DNA from 4 places in the Bradyrhizobium sp. USDA 3311 genome. Region 4 is predicted to be linked to each of the others. Evidence: riboswitches for the same ligand, from Rfam matches in the RefSeq annotation. Region 4 holds a riboswitch; each other region holds the start of a gene.

Region 1 (5,273 bases), 5.2 Mb from region 4:
CCTGAACCATCGCACGCCGGCCCCTCTCACGCCCCGCCATTGCAAGCGGGACCGCCTCAAGCTGGGCCTCCCGAAGCTGCACCGCCAGAGCTTTCCGAGTTCCGTATGCTGAACGGACATCTCGCCAAGGATTACTGGGTGTTCGCTGGTCAACCAGCCACAGGCGCTCAAATCGACATGCTGGAGCGCAGCGGAGTGAAGCCGAGCAAGCACGACCCAACGCAGGTTTTCACCATGCTCGGCGTGCCTCACACAGCCGAATGGAGAGAAGAGGGCTTCATTCGTCTCACACCGTCGCTAGACCCGACTCCTTGGCCCGAAGGTATGGAGGAAGACCGACCTGCAGACCCGGAAGATCCGCCCATTCACTAGCGGCTGTAGCCGAGCCACGGCAGGGTCATCTTCGAGGGCCGACAGAGCGACCTTGCCGACGAGCACCTGATGAAGGCGACCGGGCCGGCGGCTATTCCGCGGCCAAGCTCCTCTTTGAGGGACATTTCAGAATTGCAATGGTCACGGCAGCGTCCAATCAAAGGCCGACCGACCCGATTAAGCCAAAGTTCGATATGGATGAGATCATTGTTCATATGGACGCGCTAGAAACAAACGCGCTGGCGCTAAAGAGGACAAAGTCGGTATAGCGCGTCCAGCGACATCCCGCGGGGATTCTAGAAGATCGCGGGACGGTCATGTCCTCGACGACAAAGGTGAGAGTGCGTTCTGAAATAGGATAGGCGCGTTCTGACCGCGCAGGTCCAACATTCGAACTGCTTGCCCCGCCTGCCGCTTGTCCTGCCCTGTTGGCAGACGTGAGCACCCACAATGCAAGGACGCGAGCGATTGATAATATTGGCGTGACTGCAACGGCTCGCCCTCATGGGTCAACTATCACATCTTCGGTAGGCTGGATTAATGTCACTGGTCGAGCTTTGCTCCGCAAGCATCAGCGGACTTCTGCGAAAGTACGAGCATTATCAGGATCGCGCTCCAACAAAACGCTGTTGCGGTCGTCCTGCATACGGCCGAAAGCCGCCCACCCCCTCTTCGCCATCCCAGCTGCCGCGGCTCGCCCCTTGGAGTACTCCGTAGCGCGCTGTTCGAAGAAATTGGCGTGCTCGACCCCATTCAGGATCTCGACCAGCCATGGCAACGGATGCGGCCGGAGCTGGGTAAACCCGCTCTCTCTGGCCTCGAAGAAGCCGAAGACCGGGGTAATTCCGAGCTGGGTCAGTCGCCAATCCGCGACATAGCGGACATAAGCGTGGATCTGCTCAGCCCGCATGCCCTCGATTTTGCCGAGGCCGAAGGCGAGATCAACGAAGTTTTCCTCCAGCTTCACCATGGTCTTGGCGACGTCGATGATGTCGTTACGGACGGAGCGCGTCACCACGCCGGTTTCGCGGTGCCATTCGTGAAATAGCTTGATGATCCCTTCGCAGTGGAGACTCTCGTCGCGCACAGACCAGCTTACGATCTGTCCCATGCCATTCATCTTGTTGTGGCGCGGAAAATTGAGCAGCATGGCAAAGCTCGCGAACAACGCCATGCCTTCTGTGAAGGCGCCGAACATCGCAAGGGTGCGAGCGACGTCAGCCACGGTATGGACGCCGAACTCGTGCATGTAGTCCGCTTTGGCGCGCATCTGCGCATAGTCGCGGAATGCCTCGAACTCGGTCTTGGGCATGCCGAGTGTCTTGAGCAGCAGCGCATAAGCGTCAATGTGGACGGTCTCCATGTTGGTGAACGTCGCCATCATCATCTGCACGGTGAGCGGTTGGAAGATCGGGATGTAGCGCTTGAGATAGTTGTCGCCGACCTCGATGTCCGACTGATTGAAGAAACGGAATATCTGGGCGAGCAGCGCGCGCTCGTTGGCGGTGACGCGGTCCGACGCCCAGTCCTTGAGATCGGCGCCGAGCGGCACCTCCTCGCCCATCCGATGGGTCTGCTGCTGCCGCTTCCAGAAGTCGTAAGCGATCGACGTCATAGGTGCCGGTCGAGTCGAGGAGGCCGACCCGTCCCTTTCCGATCAGCGAGCGTGGATCGACTGACGAGAGATCGATCACTGACATGAACCGATCGCCGCTCACAGTTGCGGGGGCAGCCCCGGAGCAGCCGTTCGGCGCACCGGGTTCCCTCTTAGCTTCGGTCCCACAAAATAAAGGACAGAAGACCGAGACAGATCCACATCTAGGCGGCACCCGACGAGATTCGTCAAGCCTTCCGTTGCGGGAGATCAAGCTCCCGAGGGCAAAAGGACACCGTCAAGCTAACGAATGGAGCGGCCGAGAACTAGAACACCAGCACGTTTATCGCTCGCGCTATAGCCTCCCGCTCGAAAGTGATCGGTCCCGCGTGGGCTATATTCCTGGTTTTTACTTCGGCTTGCGCATGGTCGAGCCAGAGGTCCATCCCTCCGAAATATCATCGGCTGCGGCGCTCTGTTGGCCAGAATGGCTTCGTTCTCGACCTCCTGATCCAGCCCAGAACGGGGCTGGCGCGCAGCGTAGCGGCTTCTGACCTGTCATGGCTCTAGCGCGACCTGCAAGCCCTCGGTGCCTTCAACATGAACGTAACGGGGGCCGATCGGCCGCCCCCTGCCGCTGGCGACCGTGACAATGTTTTCCAGAGGAGTGGCGCGCGCATCGGCCTCAGGGCGAGACAAGATCAGATCGGCGTGAAACAGCCCTTCTGATTCAAGGCCGGTCGCATCAACGCCAAGAGCCGCCAAGCTGGCCAAACAACCTTCAAACTCTTCAGCATCGCGAAAGCGGCGCTGGATAAATGTCGCGCCGTAAAGACGTTCCGTCACAAGGCCACGGTTCGCGAAGGTCGAGGCCAAAGACTCAAATGGAAACATTCGTAGCACGAAGGAGATGATCCATGGACATCTCTCGGTCGCATCGAGAATTTTTCTGAACGTCTTCTCGGTAATATAGCCGATGCAACCCGTCGACATGATAACATCCGCAGAGCGGAGAATTTGCGCGCTGTCTGTCGATAGCGCGTCTTTTTCAAGGTCAGCGACAATGCCCTGGTCCAGGAGGCCAACGTTTGTTGCATAGCTAATCGCCGGCGCCGACACGTCCAAGCCGATAAACCGCGCCAACCCGACATCGGGCCAAGCCGCATAAAAATTGCGATCGAGGCGCACCAGTGTCTCAGAACTGATCGCCCTCATTTCGCGCCGAGCGTAGCGGTGACGCAGGCCCCCGAAGGTCAGTGGAAAGCGATGCACTGCTGCGTTGATGCCGTATGAACATCCAATATCAAGAACGACAGGCTTAAGACCGGTTGCGGAAGCTTTCGCTGCCAGAATTTGTCGCACGACCGGCTCAGCCACGTCCGGGATCATATAATCCAAGTCGCCCAGGACAGAGAAGTATGCCCTTGGATCATCCAAAGCATAAATGTCATCAAAGATCGCTTTAGACCGATTGATACACGAAAACTCTGTTCGCACCCAAATGTCTCCCATCTCATTTTGCAACCCGGTCGCCGGCTGCTACTTCCAAGTACTTGATGACCTATCCCAGAAGTTTGGCGAGGTGCAACCCCATCGCGTCTTTTTTTGGCTCGCATCGTGAGACAGAGGGCGGGCCTCCTTATTGCAGCGTACGAGAAGACAAATTGGCGCCAAAAGCGATCCTCAGAGTCGCGGCACTTTTGTGGGAGCTCGAAGACCTATTGAACTTCGAACGGCAGCGACTGCGATAATTACGGGCTAAGCGCGCAGGCTTTCGTAGCCCCATCAACGTGATACGCTTGCGCACGCGCCGGAAAAATCGTTCTGCAGGGTTAGAAAGAATCAAGATCAGCCGCGCCGCGTCTTCGCAATCTAGGTGCTTGACATTCAGAACCGCGAACAAGAACGGCAAGCGCGAGGTCGATTTCGTCACATCTGCTGCATCTTGCCATGGACAGTTGGCTTGGGAGATCTGTCCTTCGATTGCCTGCTGGACCGCATCGCGGCGGTTGAACGTGGCGACTTTTATGATGCAACAGAATTTCGCCGAGCCGGAATTTAATATTCGCTCACCAAGGGCTTGCCCCCGGACGGTCTTTTCGCTGACAGATGCCCAGCCGATCCACCTTTCGTGTCGTCCAGCACAGTCCTTTGCACATCGACATTCCACGAGGCAAATCAACTCAACATCAGTGATCGCAGAATTTATCAGAGACGCGATCTTCGTCAGCTTCTCGCAAGCTGCCCCTGCTATCAGAGAGCAGGTCATCTCGCGGCGACGCCGCTATGTGAGTGTTACGACATGGACGCAGGCGCCGCCGATATCGCAGCGACAAGGCCAGAGGCTGGCGCAGACCCCGACACCGCGGCGAACGGCGGCAACCGCTCGCCTGCGGCATTGTTGCAGCAAGCTTTCGAGAAGGCGCTCGTTTCCATCGCCACGCAAGTCATAAGCGACTCCCAGTCGGATATGGATGATGCCATGAGCGAGCTGGATGAGGGGTGAGGCGGGATGGGGATACATCGGGCCCGCTGTTTAAAACGAGCCCGATTGGACGAAGCAAGTGGGACTTGGTACCTGCAGCAAGCCAGACGCGCCTTCAGCGATGCTCCAAATGGCTTGCCGAGCGGGTCCACAAATCGGTGTGCACCCGGCTCTCTCGGCAAACGCTGCTGCGACTTTTGGTCTTCCGCAGCGGCAGACCTGCACAGCAAGGCCGAAGCTCCACCGGCAAGCTCCTTGCTATCCCGCCCAAGGATGACGATACGAGCGCTCTCAGCTCGGGGTAATGAACGATAGCACGCAAGCCGTGCAACATTTCCCGCATTCGAGGATCGATTGCGCTCGCCAGGCTGTCCTTGTTCAGATCCGCGGCTGACCGCGAACCTGTCTGCTAGAGAGATCTCAAGGACTTTTCCTGAGGGCCAGCATCGTTGGCGCTCAGAGCGTGAGGGCTCTCCTGCGTATGCAACTCGTGCGCCTTCGCCACAGCATTGGAAGATGTTGCCAGTACTTTGTCCTGCCGTCACGGGCTGCTGTTGGCCCGGTTGGGGCCAAAGCTTTGACTGCGCGATCGTCGGACGCGAGCAGCGATTCTGGATTCATAGGCGGCAGCACCTGCTATTCTCATCGTCGCTTGCCGAACATGAGAAGCGGGCGCTAGCGCCGCCCGCTTCACAATTTGTCCAATTGATGGACTCGGCCTCACGCAACCCGCCGCAACATCATTTCCCGCATCATGGTCTTGAAATCCGGCGGCGCGTCCGGGTTCTCATTGTGGTCGATGACCGACTGCGTCACCCTGCG
Region 2 (5,273 bases), 1.8 Mb from region 4:
TGAAGGTCGCCGGGCTCGGATTCAGGCAGGATGTCACGCTGGCCTCGTTGCGTGAGGCGCTGCTGGCGGCGGGCGGCGCTGAAGGCCTTGCGGCGGTGGCGACCGTCAGCGACAAGGCCGATGCAGAAGCGCTGCAGCAGCTCGCGCGCGAATGCGGTGTGCCGATCAAGGCGGTATCGCCCGAGGTGCTGGCCGGCATCGACACGCCGACGCAGTCCAGGCTCATCGCGGAAAAGTTCGGGACCGGATCGGTCGCCGAGGCCGCGGCGCTCGCCGCGGCCGGCCCTCGCGCCCGATTGATTGCGGCGCGGGTGGTCTCGCAGGATCGCACCGCGACGGCCGCGATCGCGGAAGGAGACGGCGCATGACGGTGCATTTCATCGGCGCCGGGCCGGGCGCTCCCGATCTGCTGACGTTGCGCGGACGCAACCTGATCGCCGCCTGTCCGGTCTGCCTCTATGCCGGCTCGCTGGTGCCTGAGGGCGTGCTGGCGCATTGTCCGCCGGGCGCGCGGATCGTCAACACCGCGCCGTTGTCGCTTGACGAGATCATCGCCGAGATCGCCGCCGCGCATGCGGACGGCAAGGACGTCGCGCGCCTGCATTCCGGAGATCTCTCGATCTGGTCGGCGATGGGCGAGCAGCTCCGCCGCCTGCGCGCACTCGGCATTCCCTTCACCGTGACGCCCGGCGTTCCGTCTTTCTCGGCCGCCGCCGCGGCACTCGAGGTGGAGCTGACTTTGCCGGGGCTCGCTCAGACCGTGGTGCTGACGCGCACGCCGGGCCGCGCCAGTGCGATGCCCGAAAGGGAGAGGCTCGCCGCCTTCGCTGCGACCGGTGCGACACTCGCCATCCATCTGTCGATCCATCTGCTCGACCAGGTGATTGCGGAGCTGCTGCCTCACTACGGCGCGGATTGCCCGGTCGCCATCGTCTGGCGCGCGAGCTGGCCGGACCAGCGCATCGTCCGCGCCACGCTTGCGACGCTTGATGCCGCCGTCGGCACCGAGATGGAACGCACCGCGCTCATTCTCGTCGGCAAGACGCTTGGCGCCGCGGATTTCGACGAGAGCCGCCTCTATGCCGCCGACTACGACCGCCGCTATCGGCCGGTCGGCGCCGAGCCGCGCTTTCCGGAGGCCTCCTGATGCCGGCAGGGCTCGTCATCTCCGCGCCTGCCTCCGGTGTCGGCAAGACGACGCTGACGCTGGCGCTCGCGCGCGCCTGGCGCAATCGCGGACTGAGCGTGCAGTGTTTCAAGAGCGGGCCCGACTATATCGACCCCGCCTTCCATGCCGCTGCGACGGGCCGCGCCTCCGTCAACGTCGATAGCTGGGCGATGGATCGCGGGGGAATCGCGCATCTCGTCGGCCGCGGCGCCGACGCCGATGTCGTGCTTGCCGAGGGCTCGATGGGTCTGTTCGACGGCGTCGCCGCGCGTGGCGTCTCCGGCACAGGCGCCACCGCCGACATTGCGGAGATGCTGGGTTGGCCGGTGCTGCTGGTGATAGATCCCTCGGGACAGGCGCAGACGGCGGCGGCGATCGCTGCGGGCCTTCGCGACTACCGCCCGGGCGTGCGCCTTGCCGGCGTCGTGCTCAATCGCGTCGCCAGCCCGCGCCATGAAGACCTCGTGCGGCGCGCGCTTAACAACGCCGGCATTGCCGTGTTCGGCGCGCTGCCGCGCCATGCCGAGATCAGCCTGCCGAAGCGGCATCTCGGCCTGGTGCAGGCCGAGGAGCAGGCGGAGATCGGAAAACTGATCGACGAGGCCGCGCGTTTCGTCGCCGAGCATGTCGATCTCGATGCGGTGCTGCAATCGGCGGCCGCCTGGGCGCCGCAACCGGCTGCGAATGGGTTGAACGTGACGCCGCCCGGGCAGCGCATTGCGCTTGCCCGCGATGCGGCATTCTCCTTCGTCTATCCGCATATGCTGGAAGCCTGGCGCGCGGCGGGAGCCGACATCTCGACCTTCTCGCCGCTTGCCGATGAGGCGCCCGACGCAAGCGCCGATGTCTGCTGGCTGCCCGGCGGCTATCCCGAGCTTCATGCCGGGAAGATCGCGGCCAACGCGCGCTTTCGCAGCGGCTTGCGCGCCTTCGCCGAGACACGACCGGTGCATGGTGAATGCGGAGGCTATATGGTGCTCGGAACCGCTTTGACCGACGCCGACGGTGTCCGCCATGAGATGGCGGGCCTGCTCGGCCTGGAGACGAGCTTTGCCAAACGCCGCATGCATCTGGGCTATCGTCTCGCCGAACTCGCCGCACCGATGCCGGGACATCGCCCCGGCGCGCGCCTGCGCGGCCACGAATTCCACTATTCGACGATTGCCGCCCAGCCCGACACGCCGCTCGCGGTCGTGCACGACGCGACCGGTGCGGTCATCGCCGAGACCGGTTCGCGCCGAGGCAATGCCACCGGCACGTTCTTCCATCTGATCGCGGAGGACCGGTGAGCGGTTTTGTCTCCTTCATCTCCGCCGGTCCCGGCGACCCCGAGCTTCTCACGCTCAAGGGTGCCGCGCGGCTGCGCGAGGCCGATGTCGTGCTTTATGACGACCTCGCGTCCGGCGCGATTCTCGATCTCGCCCGTCCCGGCGCCAATCTCGTTGCGGTCGGGAAACGGGCCGGGCGGCCCTCGACCAAGCAGCATCACGTCAACCGCCTGCTGGTCGATTATGCCGCGACTGGCGCGCGCGTGGTGCGGTTGAAGTCGGGCGACGCCGGCATCTTCGGACGGCTCGAGGAGGAGCTCGAAACGCTGCGCGCGGCCGGCATCGGCTACGAGATCGTTCCCGGCGTCACCTCGGCCTGCGTGGCCGCTGCGCAAGCCGGCATGCCCCTGACGCGGCGCCACACCTCGCGCCGGGTGCAGTTCGTGACCGGAGCCGACGTCACCGGCGAGCTGCCGCAAAACCTGAACTGGGCGGCGCTGGCCGATCCGGAGGCGACCACCGTGGTCTATATGGGCCGCCGCACCTTTCCGGCGCTTGCCGCAAAATTGATCGCGCACGGCCTCGCGCCGACCACCCCGGCGCTGTTCGCCGAATCCCTCGGCCGCCCCGACGAGCGGCTGGTCCGCACCACGATTGCCGAGCTTGCCGAGCAGCTTGCGCGGGGCGGGGCTGCCTCGACGGCCGCCGTGATCCTGTTCGGCGCACTGGCGGGAGAATACCCGTCATGACGGCCACCGCCGCCGTTCGGCCCTTGACGCAGGCTGCGCGAAAGGGGCACACAGGACAAGCATGGTGCTCGAGGTGGCGCAAAGCGCCGGAGCATAATCGGGAATGGGGATGGGCGGACCCAATTGCGGCGCCCAAAACCTCAGCCGCCCCCGCGACTGTAAGCGGTGAGGGGCTCCGAACCGCCACTGGATCGCTAGGTCCGGGAAGGCCGGAGAACCCCAGTGAACCGCGAGCCAGGAGACCGGCCGTGCATGTTTTGAGGCCAAGGCCGTCGGGTGTGACGGCAGGAAAGGACTGAGCCATGCATATCGAACCCGGGATCGTGACGGGCGCCAAGCTCGTGTTGAGTTACGCAACCGGCATCGCCGCAGGCGGCGTTGCGCTCAAGCTCGCGGTCGAGACCGTGCGCGAACAGGGCATCACGTCGTTCGCGGCGCGGACCCTCGCCACCACCGGCCTCGTCTTCACCTTCTTCGAGATCCTGCCGCACTTCCCGGTCGGCGTGTCCGAGGTGCACTTCATCCTCGGCTCGACCTTGTTCCTGCTGTTCGGTGCTGCGCCCGCGGCCTTCGGCCTCGCGCTCGGCCTGCTGTTCCAGGGCGTCTTCTTCGAGCCGGCCGACCTGCCGCAATACGGCATGAACGTCACCACGCTGCTGGTGCCGCTGTTCGCGATCCAGGCGATCGCCACGCGGATCATTGCCCGCAACACCGCCTATGTCGATCTCAGGTATCGCCAGGCGCTGGCGCTTTCGACGACCTATCAGGCCGGCGTCATCGGCTGGGTGGCGTTCTGGGCGCTCTATGGCTCCGGTTTTGCTATGACCAACCTCGTCAACATCGCGACCTTCGCGGCCTCCTATGCGCTCGTCATCGTGATCGAGCCGCTGGCCGATCTCGCCGTGCTGGCGCTGGCGAAGTCGCTACGCGGCGTCACCGCGCCCGGCCTCGTCACCCCGCGCCTGCACAACGCGGCCTAAGAGACAAGCGAAAGGGCGGCCGTCATGGCCGCCCTTCGCGAATATGATGCTCACGCTCTCCCTGATAGGCATCGGTTGCGGCGATCCCGAGCAGCTCACGCACGCCGCGACCCGCGCCATCAACGCGGCCGATCTCGTCCTGATCCCGCGCAAGGGGAGCGCAAAGTCCGATCTCGCCGATCTCAGGCGGACGATCTGCGCGGATGTGCTGACCAGCGACAACACGCGTATCGCCGAGTTCGATCTTCCCGTGCGCGACGCTGGCGAGGCGGACTACCGCAAGGGCGTGGACGATTGGCACGATGCGGTCGCCGCGAAATGGTCGCAGACCATCACAAGCCATCTCGGAGGTAACGGCAGGGTCGCGCTGCTGATCTGGGGCGATCCTTCGCTCTACGATTCCTCGCTGCGCATTGCGCGCCGGCTCGATCCCTTGCCGACAATCGAGGTCATCCCCGGTATCACGTCGATCCAGGCGTTGTGCGCGGCGCATGCGCTGCCGCTGAACGACATCGGCGAGCCCTTTCTGGTCACGACAGGCCGCCGCTTGCGTGAAGGCGGCTGGCCGGTAAGCGCAGACACCGTGGTCGTGATGCTCGATGGTGGCACGGCGTTTCAGTCGCTCGATCCGGCCGGGCTCCAGATCTGGTGGGGTGCCTATCTCGGCATGCCCGATCAGATCATCATGTCCGGCGCGCTGGCCGAGGTGGGCCCGCGCATCGCCGCGCTGCGGCAGGAGGCGCGCGAGCGGCACGGCTGGATCATGGACTGCTACATCCTCAAGCGCAGGCCGTAAGCGAGGCAGCATGCTCCCCGAATGGGTCTACCATAAGTGCCCCGAAATCTCCGCGGTCCATCGCGACGCGGCGATCGTGCGGCAGGCGCAACTGACGAAGCCGACCGGCGCGCTCGGCCGGCTCGAGCAACTCGCGATCGAGCTCGCGGGCCTGCAAGCGACCGAGCAGCCACGCGCGGCACGCGTGCCGATCATCATCTTCGCGGGTGACCACGGCATCGTTGCGCAAGGCGTGTCGGCCTATCCGCAAGCCGTGACCATCGCGATGATGGCGAACTTCGCCTCGGGCGGCGCCGCGATCTCGGTGCTGGC
Region 3 (5,273 bases), 1.8 Mb from region 4:
CTCGGCCATTTGCGGTGCGATCATCGCGGCCGCGCAACGCCGCATTCCCGTATTGATCGACGGCTTCATCGTGTCGGTCGCGGCGCTGGCGGCCGTGCGCCTCAATCCGTCGTGCCAGCCGTTCCTCTTGCCGTCGCACCAGTCGGCGGAGCAGGGGCATCGTCTGGTGCTGCGCGCCCTGAACGTGCAGCCGCTGATCAGCCTCGATCTCAGGCTCGGCGAGGGATCGGGCGCCGCCATCGCGCTGCCGCTGGTGCGATCGGCCTGTGCGCTTCACAACGGCATGGCGACCTTCGCGCAGGCCAATGTGCCGGATCGCCCGGCCTGATCCGGCTCACACCACGCGCTGATTGACCGACACGACGCGCCAGCCGGTCGCGAGCCGGTCGATCCTGGTGAGCGACAGCGGATCGATCACGAAGCGCAGGGCAGCTTGCGGCGCAAGATCCAGCGCGATGCACAGTGCGGCGCGGATCGTGCCGGAATGCACGACGAGCGTTGCTGGCCCGGCGCCGATCCGTGACAGGCCCAGGCGGACGCGCGCGACCTGATCTTCGAAGCTTTCGCCGCCCGGTGGTCTCAGGTGCGCAGGGTCGCTCCAGAATTGCGCGTAGACTTCGCCGCCCATTGCGGCGAGTTCGTCATGCCGCCGGCCGGTCCAGTCGCCGAAATCCTGTTCGCTGAAGTTGCCCATCAGCTCCGGTTCGAGCCCCAATGCGCGCGCCGTCTCGACCGTGCGCCGCGACGGGCTGGCATAGCTCGCAGAGTCCCACGGCAGGCGCTGGCGCAACGCTTCCAGTTGCGCGCGATCGCCGAGATCGGCAGGCGCGTCCTGCGCGTGAATCGTCCCCGCGACGCCGTCGACGGGTGCATGGCGTATCAGCCAGAGGAAGGTCTCGCCTTCCATGCCTATCTCCAAGGAAGTTGGTCGCTGTGGCAATAACGCCGCAACTGCCACATTGACTCTGTCTCGATCGTAATCCTAGATGCTCGCGACGGTTTCCCCCGAGAGGGGATGAAAAGGGAATGCGGTGCGGGGATGTTTCCCCAATGCCGCGGCTGCCCCCGCAACTGTAAGCGGATAATCCTTCGTCAGAAGCCACTGGGTCCTCGGTCCCGGGAAGGCGACGAAGTGGTGACGACCCGCGAGCCAGGAGACCTGCCGTCAGCCGTGGTCACACGCGAAGATGTCGGTCGGGGAGTACAGACATTCGGCTTCATCGGACGGCTGAAAGGCCAAAGGTGAGACCTCGTTCGCTGTGACGTGCCACTGACGTCATACCGAGGTCCCGCTGTGTCTTCTATCCGTATTGTACGGTCGCGCCGTTTCCCGCTCGCCTCTGCTGCTCTCACGTCGTTTACAGTCGCCGATCTGCCCGCCGCGCAGGCGCAGCAGGTCCGCGAACCGCTGCCGCCTGTCGAGGTGTCGCCCGCCCAGTCCCGCAAGCCGGCCAAGCCGGCTGCCCGGGACGCGCAGAGTGCGCGCCGCGCGACGCCGCGCAGGCCAGCGGCCGCATCGGCGGCGCCCAAGCCCGCCGTGCCAGGCGAAGCGGCGCCAACGCCGCTCAACAGCAATGCGGTGGCCGAGAGCGCCTCGCGTCTCGGCCTCACCGTGCGCGAGACGCCCGCGACCGTCGAGGTGATCTCGGCCGAGACCATGCGCGAGCAGGGCTATCGCACCGTGTCCGAGGTGGCGCAGGGCGCAGTCGGCGTCACCTCCGGCGACGCGCCGGGGGAGCCGGCGGGCTTCTCGATGCGCGGCTTCACCAACAGCCAGATCAACACGCTCTACAACGGCATCAAGATCGGCCCGCAGAACATGACCTCGCGGATCATGGACACCGCCAATCTGGAGGCCGTCGAATTCCTGAAGGGCCCGGCCTCGCTGATCTCGGGCGAGGGCGCCGCCGGCGGCTCGATCAACCTCGTCACCAAGCAGCCGCACACCGGAGCGATCCGCAACGAGGCGGACTTCTCGTACGACTCCCTGAACTCGTTCCGCGCGCATTACGGCTCGGGCGGCAGCACCAACGTTCAGGGCCTCGACTACCGCTTCGACATCAGCCGCTCCTCGCTCAACGGCTTTGTCGACGACACCAACACCAAGACGCTCGACGTGTCCGGCCAGCTCAACTACCGCATCTCCGACAGCCTCAAGGTCTGGGGTGCGATCGAGTACCGCGAGGATCGCGGGAAGGCCTATTGGGGCGCGCCGCTGGTGCCGATCGCTTTCAGCGGCTCGCATGCGACGACGGGGATTGTTTCCGGCACCTACTTCAACAGGACCGACCTCGGGGCCGTCACGATCGACGACCGCACCTTCAACACCAACTACAACGTTCTCGACAACCGAAACGTAGCGCAAGAGGTCTGGTTGCGCGGCGGCTTCGAGCTGAAACTGGCGCCGGACCTGACGCTGAAGAGTCAGGCCTATGGTTACGGCGCGGAGCGGTCGTGGTTCAACAACGAGATCGAGGCGTTCGATTCCACGAAAAACCAAGTGTATCGCGAGCGCTTCTATGTCGCGCACAGCCAGCGCCTTGTCGGCAATATCACCGACCTGATCTGGGACACGAACATCGCAGGCTTCGACAACCGGCTGGTCACGACGCTGTCGTCGAGCTATCTCGACTTCGTCAGGCCAGGCGCGGCGAAATTCCCGAACGACTATGTTCCGCTGGTCGATTTCGATCGTGGCTATTACGGACTGCTCGCGACCAAGCAGCAGACCGCGCGCATCGACAACGAGGCGCTGTCGTTCGAGGACCGGCTGAAGCTGACGCGGACCTTCGCGCTGATCGGCGGGCTGCGCGTCGAGCATATCGGGCTCGACCGCAACTCGACCGACGAGAACGGTCTGGTGAACGCGGGCTTTCCGTTCACGAAGGACTGGGCGCCCGTCACCGGCCGCATCGGCTACACCTGGGAGGCCGTTCCGGGCCTCACCTTCTTCAGCCAGTACGCGACCGGCGCTGATATCTCCGCCAACAACATCTTCCTGCTGCTGCCGACCCAGCCGCTGGACCTCACGACCGCGCGGACCTACGAGACCGGCGTCAAGCACCTGTTCTGGGACAACCGGGCGGAGTGGTCGTTCTCGGCCTACGACATCCTGCGCAAGAACGTCTATGCGGCGGCCGGCGGGCAGGCGCTCAATATTGCGGGACGGCAGGAGTCGAAGGGCGTCGAGCTCGCCGCCTCGGTGCGGCCGATCGAGCCCCTTCGGCTGTGGGGCAACATCGCTTATGTCGATGCCCGCTATGCCGACTACAATTTCGTCGGCGGATCGTTCTCGGGCAACACGCCGCCGAACGTGCCGCGCATCGTTGCCAATGCTGGCGCCTCGTACCGCTTCTTCACGCCGTGGCCGGTCGAAGTCGGCATCACCGGCCGTCATGTCGGCGACCGCTACAATACCGATGCCAACACGGTGACGATGAAGGCGTATACCGTCGCCGACGTCTATGCCTTCGTCGACATCCCCAAGGCGGTCTTCAATGCGGTCGACCAGGCCCGCCTGACCTTCCGGGTGCGCAACATCGCGGACAAGCGCTACGCGATCTGGGGCGATCCGTTCTATCCCGACCAGATCCTGCTGGGCGCGCCGCGAACCTATGAACTCTCGGCCGCATTCAAATGGTAGGGCGCTGACCACATGATGGGCGCGATCGTCCTGCTGCATCGCTGGCTCGGGATCGCGTTCTGCCTGCTGTTCGCGATGTAGTTCGCGACGGGAATCGTGATGCACTTCGTTCCGTTTCCATCGCTGACGGAAGCGGAGCGGATTGCCGGTCTCGCGCCGGTGGATCGTACGGAGGTGAGGATCGGCGTTGCCGATGCCGTGGCTGCGAGCGGCATCGCCGATGCCACGCGCCTGCGCCTGATTCAGCGGAGCGACGGGCCGGTCTACGTCGTGTCGGGGTCCTCGCACCTTCGCGCGGTTCGCGCGACAGACGGGCAGGATGCATCGGTGCGGTCGCCCGAGGCCGCGCTCGCCATCGCGCAGGTGCATGCGCGCCAACGCGGGCTCGATGCCGCGCATGCGGCTGTCGTTGCGCAGGCGGACTACGACCAGTGGAGCGTGCCGAACGGCTTTGATCGTCACCGGCCCTTGTTTCGCGCAACGCTCGGCGACGCGGCCGGAACGGAGCTCTACGTCTCGTCGCGCACCGGCGAGGTTGTGCTGGATACGACGCGAAGCGAGCGCGGCTGGAACCTCGTCGGCAGCGTCCTGCACTGGATTTATCCGACGGTCCTGAGAAGCAACTGGGCGCTGTGGGACGGCGTGGTCTGGACGCTGTCGCTGTTGGCGCTGATTGCAGCCATGCTGGGTGCAGTGCTCGGAATCGTGCGTTCCAGGATGCGAGGATACCGGATCTCCTCGCCTTATCGCGGCTGGCACGCCCTTCATCATATCATCGGCCTCGTGGCGACCGTCTTCGTGCTGACGTGGATCTTCAGTGGATGGCTCTCCATGGATCACGGCCGGCTGTTCTCGCGAGGGCAGCTGACCCCGGCCGAAGCCGGCGTGATCGATGCACCGCCGGACTGGACGACCGCCCCATCGGCGGAACGGAAGCGAATATCGCCCTCGGCCCGAGAGGTCGAATGGTTTGCCGTTGACGGCAGCCTCTATCGACGCGAGCGGATTGGTCTCGAGAAACAGGTTGTGGTTGGGCCCGACAGCGAGGAGGCGCCGGTCGTCAGTGCGCGGGTGATCGGGAGCATGGTGACGAGGCTTGCGACGGCCTGCAATGCGCCGTCCATCCTCGCGGATAGCGACGATTATCCCGCGCGGTCCGTCGTCCCCGGTGCACCCGTCTATCGTTCCCGCTGCGGCGGCCTCTGGTTCGACATCGACAGCGCCGATGGCCGCGTGCTGCAAAGGCTGGATGCGTCGCGGCGAGCCTATCGCTGGTTCTACAGCGCGCTCCACACGCTCGACTTTCCAGTCCTGCTGGCGCATCCGCGTTTGCGCGATGTCCTGATCGTGGGCCTTTGCGCGCTCGGACTGGTGTTCTCCATCACCGGCATCGTCATCGGCTGGCGGCGGTTGCGTCTGTCTTTCGCCAGCTAGGACGCCCGATCAAACAAAAAGTGCGAAAACAACCCCATGCACAGTAGCCGGTGATAGTGGAATCAACGGCTTACGCAGGCATCGGCGCGATTTGACCCGTCGGGCAAAACAGGGGTATATTGCGACTATTCCGAAATCGTCGCGATCTCGCAAAGCTACGCCCGCAACTGCGCCTCGATCTGCCGGGCGGCGCGCA
Region 4 (5,273 bases):
CTTCAGCGCGGCGAGGTCGCCGGTCAGCGGCGGCGCTGCCGGCTTGTCTGACGGCTCGTCGTCCTGCTTCTTCGGCTTGCGCTTCGCCTCGGCGTGCTTGCCATGGCGCGATTTCGCCGCGGCGTGGCGCTGCTTGCCGGCTTTCGCCTCATGCGTCTTCTTCGACGCGGACGGTTTGTGACTGCTTTTCGCCGCCAGCTCCGTCGGAAGGAGAGCCAAGGCGGCCACGGCAACGAAACACGCGAGCGAGCGTAGGCACTGGTTCATTCCGTGGTCCCCCCTGCGAAACCAGTACAAACCAAAGTCCGCGACGACATGCGGCTCGAGAATCAAAGTGACGCCGAAAACGATGCCACGGCATCGTTTCGCATTTGTCACGCTGTCGCAACAATGCGGCAAAATACGGATGGAAGGCGGGAACTCTTGCAACGGGGAATAGAATAGGCCCTTTAACCTTTGTTAACGAATAAGGCTCCGGCGACGGTTGCGCACGGTCGAGGGCGCCGTGAAGGGCCAGATTGCGCGTATTCCCGGGCTGAAATCCGGTGTATTGAGTTCCCTGACCCGTCCTTTCAGCCTTTGCCCCGCACCTATGCCGATTTTCAATCAGTCGATCCGACGCAAGATCGTCGGCATCGCCCTCGGATTGATCGTCCTGATGCTGGTCACCTCGATCCTGTCGATGGTGATGTCGAGCCAGGTCGGCGTCCTCCTGGACGAGCTGACCAACCGCTACATCCCGGCCTATGGCGATCTGGCGCGCGCCAATATCCGCTCGCTGGAGCGGTCGGTGGCGCTGCGGCGCATGGTCATGATGAAGATGCAGGCGTCCTCGGACGAGGAGGCCTATGCGGCGCGCCTGCGCGAGTTCGAGGAAGCGGACCGCAAGATCGAGGAGGAGGCCGAGGGCGCACGCAAGCTCATCAACGCGATCATCGACGACCCGAGGACGCCGTCCGACAATGCCGCGCTGGCGCGGATCGAGATCCGCATCGAGACTGCCGTCACCGAGCTGCGCCGCGACCTGAACGAGGACCACGCAAAGCTGCTCAAGCAGGTCGACGCCAAGCAGATGGCAGAGGCCCGCAGTACGCTGGAGCATATCGACGCCATCCGCGACCAGTTCAATCGGAAGTTCGATGCGATCCGCGCCGACATGCTGACACAGGTCTTCGCTTCGACATCGCAGGTGATGAGCCACCAGCGCCAGGCCATCATCGTGTCGGGCATCGTGACCCTGCTCGCCGCGATCGTCGGATTTGCCTTCGCTCTGCTGGTGTCCGGCGGCATCACGCGGCCGGTGCGGCTGTTGCTGGCCGGCACCCGCGAGGTCGAGGCGGGCCGGTTCGACAAGACCATCGCCGTCTCGACCCAGGACGAGATCGGCGAGCTCGCGGCCGCCTTCAACCGCATGATCGAGCAGTTGCGCCACAACGAGCGCATCCGCGAGACGTTTGGCCGCTACATCGATCCCAAGGTGGTGCAGGGCCTGATCGAACGGCCCGAGGTCGCCATCGACGGCCAGCGCCGGGTGATGACCATCATGTTCTGCGACATGAGCGGCTTCACCTCGATGAGTGAGGGCATGACCCCGCGCGGCCTCGTAAAGGTGATGAACCACTATTTTACGGTGATGTCGGCCCCGATCAGGAGCAATCGCGGCGTCATCGACAAATATATCGGCGATGCCATCATGGCCTATTGGGGCCCGCCCTTCATCGAGGAGGATGAGCCGGCACTCCTTGCCGGCTGTGCCGCCATCGACATGGCCGACCAGGTGCCCGCGCTGCAGAAGCAATTGCCCGATCTGCTCGGCATCCGCGCCATGCCCGTGCCCTGCGACCTGCGCATCGGCATCGCCACCGGCGAGGTCCTCACCGGCAGCATCGGCTCCGAGCTGATGATGAGCTTCACCGTGATGGGCGATGCCGTGAACCTCGCTTCGCGGCTCGAGGCCGTCAACAAGGTCTACGGCACCCGCATCCTGATCTCGCAGGCGACGGCGGATGCGGTCGGTGAGCGCCTCGAATTGCGCGAGATCGATCGTCTCGCGGTCGCCGGCCAGAGCGCGCCCCAGGCGATCTTCGAGGTGATGGCGAGGGCCGGCGTGCTCACCGCCGCGCAGGACAGCTTGCGCACGCACTATGCCGAAGGTCTTGCCGCCTATCGCGCCCGCCGCTTCGACGAGGCCCGCGCCGCCTTCAACGCGGCGCTCGAAGCCGTCCCCGGCGACGGTCCCTCGCGCGCGCTGCTCGCCCGCATCGCGCAGTTCGAGGCCAATCCGCCGGACGAGAGGTGGGACGGTGCCTGGCGGCTGGAGCAGAAGTAAGCCGCCGCGGGAAAAATTGTTTCTACTCGATAACGATGTTCGCCGTGACCTATTTCCCAGGCTTAGGTTGATCGTCCTTGAGGCGTTTGATGGGGACACGCCGATGACAGAACTTGAGGACAGGCTGGAACGGTTCGAGACGCTCACGGCCGAATGCGAGCTGATCGCCAAGCTCGCCACCGACAGCACCAAGCGCGAATTCTATCTCAAGCTCGCCGAGCACTATTATCAGCTTGCGCGCGAGACGCGGGCTGCGGTCGCGACCAGCGCTGCGGCCTGAAGGCGGCTGCAATCCGTTCTTAACATTTGGCACGCATCCTTTGATGGGAGCGAGCGTCGCGATTCGCGATGGCTCGCAGTGGGAATGCCGGGACTCGCTGCAATGCAGCGTGTCTCGCTGATGTTGCTTTGCCGGTGCTTTTTCGGGGCAATCCCATGCGTCTGCTTGCGGTCCTCATTCTCGCGCTCATGGCGGCGGCCTGCAACCAGGAGCAGGACATCACCGGCTCGACCGCAGCCTGCCCGGTGCGGAACTACAGCTCCTACAACCCCCGCGACATGAACCAGTGCGTGGCCGCCTGCAAGGCGTGCGACCATGGCAACACGGTCACCTGCACCACGTCCTGCACGCTCAAGGGCGCGCACTGAGCGGCCAGCGGTTTGCAGAAGCCTGAGGGCCGGGATCGCCGGCCCCTTGGGCATTGAGGGGTTGACGGTGTCGGGGCACCGGAACGATTCACCTGACATAATCATTGGTAGGAGCAGGCAGGACGCGGAGTCGCATGGAATGGGTATGCTCGATCCCGGCCGGTTTCTGGTGTCGTGCTCGCAGTGCGACGCGTGGCCGATGGCGGCCAACGTCAAACGCTCGAGCTGGTCGACGTCCCCGAGCGAGGTCCGCTTCGTGTGTCCGCGCTGTCGCCGCGAGGAGACCGCGATCATCTCCGCCTCGGGCGAATTGACGCCGATCCGGCGCATCGACATCCCGCCGCGCGACGTCACGGTGGCCTGGGCTCAGGCACAGCGCCAGAGAGGGCGGGCGTAGGCGGCCGCTCTATTGCGCGATCCCGTGTCGGAACCCGGGCGATCGTCGGACGTTTCCGCCCCAACATCACGTATCGAGGCCGGGCGAATGATCAGCGCGCATTTCGACACCCGTACACGGATCAACATGAAGCTGGCGCTGGATCGGATTTGCCGCAATCGGCCCAGGGGCGAGGATCATGGGTTCCGCAGGTCGGTCGCCGAGAACATCGTCCGCTGCGCGCTCGCGGGCCGAACCGGCATCGGCCAGCTTGTCGATGCCGGAGAGCGGGCGGTGGTCACGACGCGCGCGGTGCGGAAGCCTGACTGATTGTGTTTGCCTCGCGTTTGCAGCTCATCGTTCAACCGGTCGATTGACTCTCCGTACGGCCGCCTCGTAGATTGATCGGTGACGGTTCTCCGCACGGAGATCAAAAGGGAACGTGGTGCGAGATTGTCCCAACGCCGGGATTGTCCCAACGCCGGGATTGTCCCAACGCCGGGATTGTCCCAACGCCGGGATTGTCCCAACGCCACGGCTGCCCCCGCAACTGTAAGCGGTGAATCTTTCGTCATATGCCACTGGGAATCTCGGTCCTGGGAAGGCGACGTAAGGTAACGACCCGCGAGCCAGGAGACCTGCCGTCAGCCGTGGTCACACGCGAAGATGTCGGTCGGGGAGTACAGGCATTAGCTTCACCGGAGCAATCGATTGCTCCGCCGTAAAGCCTCGTTCGCTGTGACGTGCCACTGACGTCATGCCGAGGTTACAACTGTGTCCCGTATTGTCTCTGCCGCCAGGCGCCTTCGCGCCGGTATCGTTGCTGCCGTTTTCCTCTATGCGATCGATCTCCCCACAGCTTTCGCGCAGCAGGCCGCCACCGAGCAGCTGCCGCCGGTCGAAGTGACCAGGCCCGACGATCAGAACCGCACACGCGCCAGGGCGATCGGCGACGGCGACACGACGAGGCGGCGAGCCCCGAGTGGCGCGCCGGCAGGCAATGGCGCCGGCTCGTCCGGCTCCGGCGGCGAGGCGGTCGCCAGCAACGGAGGCATCGTCGGAGCCGCCACGACCGTCATCACGGCCGCGGATATCGCACATGCGCCCTCGCAGACGCTTGCCGAGATCATCGCGACGCAAGTCCCGGGTGCCCAGATCACGACGCTCTATGGCGGCCAGATCGGCGCGAAGACCAGCGTCGACCTGCGCGGCTTCGGCGCGTCTGCCACTGCCAATTCGCTGGTGCTGATCAACGGACGGCGGCTGAACGACATCGACATCGCGCAGGTGGACCTCTCCACTGTCCCGCTCAATTCCATTGAGCGTATCGAGATCACGCGCGGCAATGCCGGCGCGGTGCTCTATGGGGACAATGCGGTCGGCGGCGTGATCAACATCGTCACCAAGAACGGCGTCGGCGGGCCGCCCGTTGCCGCGCGCATCGAGGCCGGCTTCGGCTCGTTCGACACCAGGCTTGGCAATGTCTCGACGTCGCTCAATTCCGGTCCGTGGTCGACCTCGTTCTACGGCAATGCCGTCAAGACAGACGGCTACCGCGACAACAATCGCCTTCTCCAGGAGAATGGCGTCGGCAACCTGAACTATACGACATCAGGCCTGACTGCTTTCGTCACCGTTACCGGCGACAATCAGGAGCTGCGATTGCCGGGCGGCCGCACCGTCGATCCGTCCATCGGCGTCGACGAGCTCGCGACCAACCGACGGGGCACCAGCACACCCTTCAACTACGCCAACCAGCAGGGCTTCAGCGCGACAGCCGGCTTCACGAAGACCCTGGCCAACGGCATCGATCTGATCGTGGACGGCGGCGTGCGCGACAAGAAGCAGCAGGGCGCGTTCTTCTCCGGCCCGGCGCCGGTTCCCGCGTTGTTCACGTCCACCTATGTCGATGCCGATCTG

Evidence for each region. A riboswitch is a leader RNA that binds a small molecule or an ion and turns the genes downstream of it on or off. The one in region 4 is predicted to bind cobalamin.
Region 1: linked by a shared signal. The riboswitch ahead of ACVWW6_RS02310 (ribonucleotide-diphosphate reductase subunit beta) and the one ahead of ACVWW6_RS27255 (TonB-dependent receptor) in region 4 are both predicted to bind cobalamin.
Region 2: linked by a shared signal. The riboswitch ahead of ACVWW6_RS35830 (energy-coupling factor ABC transporter permease) and the one ahead of ACVWW6_RS27255 (TonB-dependent receptor) in region 4 are both predicted to bind cobalamin.
Region 3: linked by a shared signal. The riboswitch ahead of ACVWW6_RS35810 (TonB-dependent receptor) and the one ahead of ACVWW6_RS27255 (TonB-dependent receptor) in region 4 are both predicted to bind cobalamin.

The regions. Positions count from the first base shown of each region.
Region 1 covers NZ_JBSSFI010000001.1:488,104-493,376, forward strand. The annotation lists gene ACVWW6_RS02305 (hypothetical protein) at 1-372, shown strand, start outside; gene ACVWW6_RS02310 (ribonucleotide-diphosphate reductase subunit beta) at 944-1,924, opposite strand; cobalamin riboswitch at 2,021-2,193, opposite strand; gene ACVWW6_RS02315 (class I SAM-dependent methyltransferase) at 2,525-3,463, opposite strand; gene ACVWW6_RS02320 (hypothetical protein) at 4,269-4,472, shown strand; gene ACVWW6_RS02325 (DUF1521 domain-containing protein) at 5,172-5,273, opposite strand, start outside.
Region 2 covers NZ_JBSSFI010000001.1:7,468,327-7,473,599, reverse strand. The annotation lists gene ACVWW6_RS35850 (cobalamin biosynthesis protein) at 1-368, shown strand, start outside; gene cbiE (precorrin-6y C5,15-methyltransferase (decarboxylating) subunit CbiE) at 1-3, shown strand, start outside; gene cobM (precorrin-4 C(11)-methyltransferase) at 365-1,147, shown strand; gene ACVWW6_RS35840 (cobyrinate a,c-diamide synthase) at 1,147-2,457, shown strand; gene cobA (uroporphyrinogen-III C-methyltransferase) at 2,454-3,185, shown strand; cobalamin riboswitch at 3,236-3,450, shown strand; gene ACVWW6_RS35830 (energy-coupling factor ABC transporter permease) at 3,488-4,165, shown strand; gene cobF (precorrin-6A synthase (deacetylating)) at 4,212-4,961, shown strand; gene cobT (nicotinate-nucleotide--dimethylbenzimidazole phosphoribosyltransferase) at 4,972-5,273, shown strand, end outside.
Region 3 covers NZ_JBSSFI010000001.1:7,462,631-7,467,903, reverse strand. The annotation lists gene cobT (nicotinate-nucleotide--dimethylbenzimidazole phosphoribosyltransferase) at 1-328, shown strand, start outside; gene ACVWW6_RS35815 (histidine phosphatase family protein) at 335-907, opposite strand; cobalamin riboswitch at 980-1,181, shown strand; gene ACVWW6_RS35810 (TonB-dependent receptor) at 1,295-3,643, shown strand; partial or broken gene ACVWW6_RS35805 (PepSY domain-containing protein) at 3,656-5,077, shown strand; gene ACVWW6_RS35800 (amidase) at 5,233-5,273, opposite strand, start outside.
Region 4 covers NZ_JBSSFI010000001.1:5,699,453-5,704,725, forward strand. The annotation lists gene ACVWW6_RS27225 (transglycosylase SLT domain-containing protein) at 1-267, opposite strand, end outside; gene ACVWW6_RS27230 (adenylate/guanylate cyclase domain-containing protein) at 593-2,329, shown strand; gene ACVWW6_RS27235 (hypothetical protein) at 2,433-2,609, shown strand; gene ACVWW6_RS27240 (hypothetical protein) at 2,765-2,977, shown strand; gene ACVWW6_RS27245 (hypothetical protein) at 3,117-3,374, shown strand; gene ACVWW6_RS27250 (hypothetical protein) at 3,462-3,683, shown strand; cobalamin riboswitch at 3,749-4,013, shown strand; gene ACVWW6_RS27255 (TonB-dependent receptor) at 4,128-5,273, shown strand, end outside.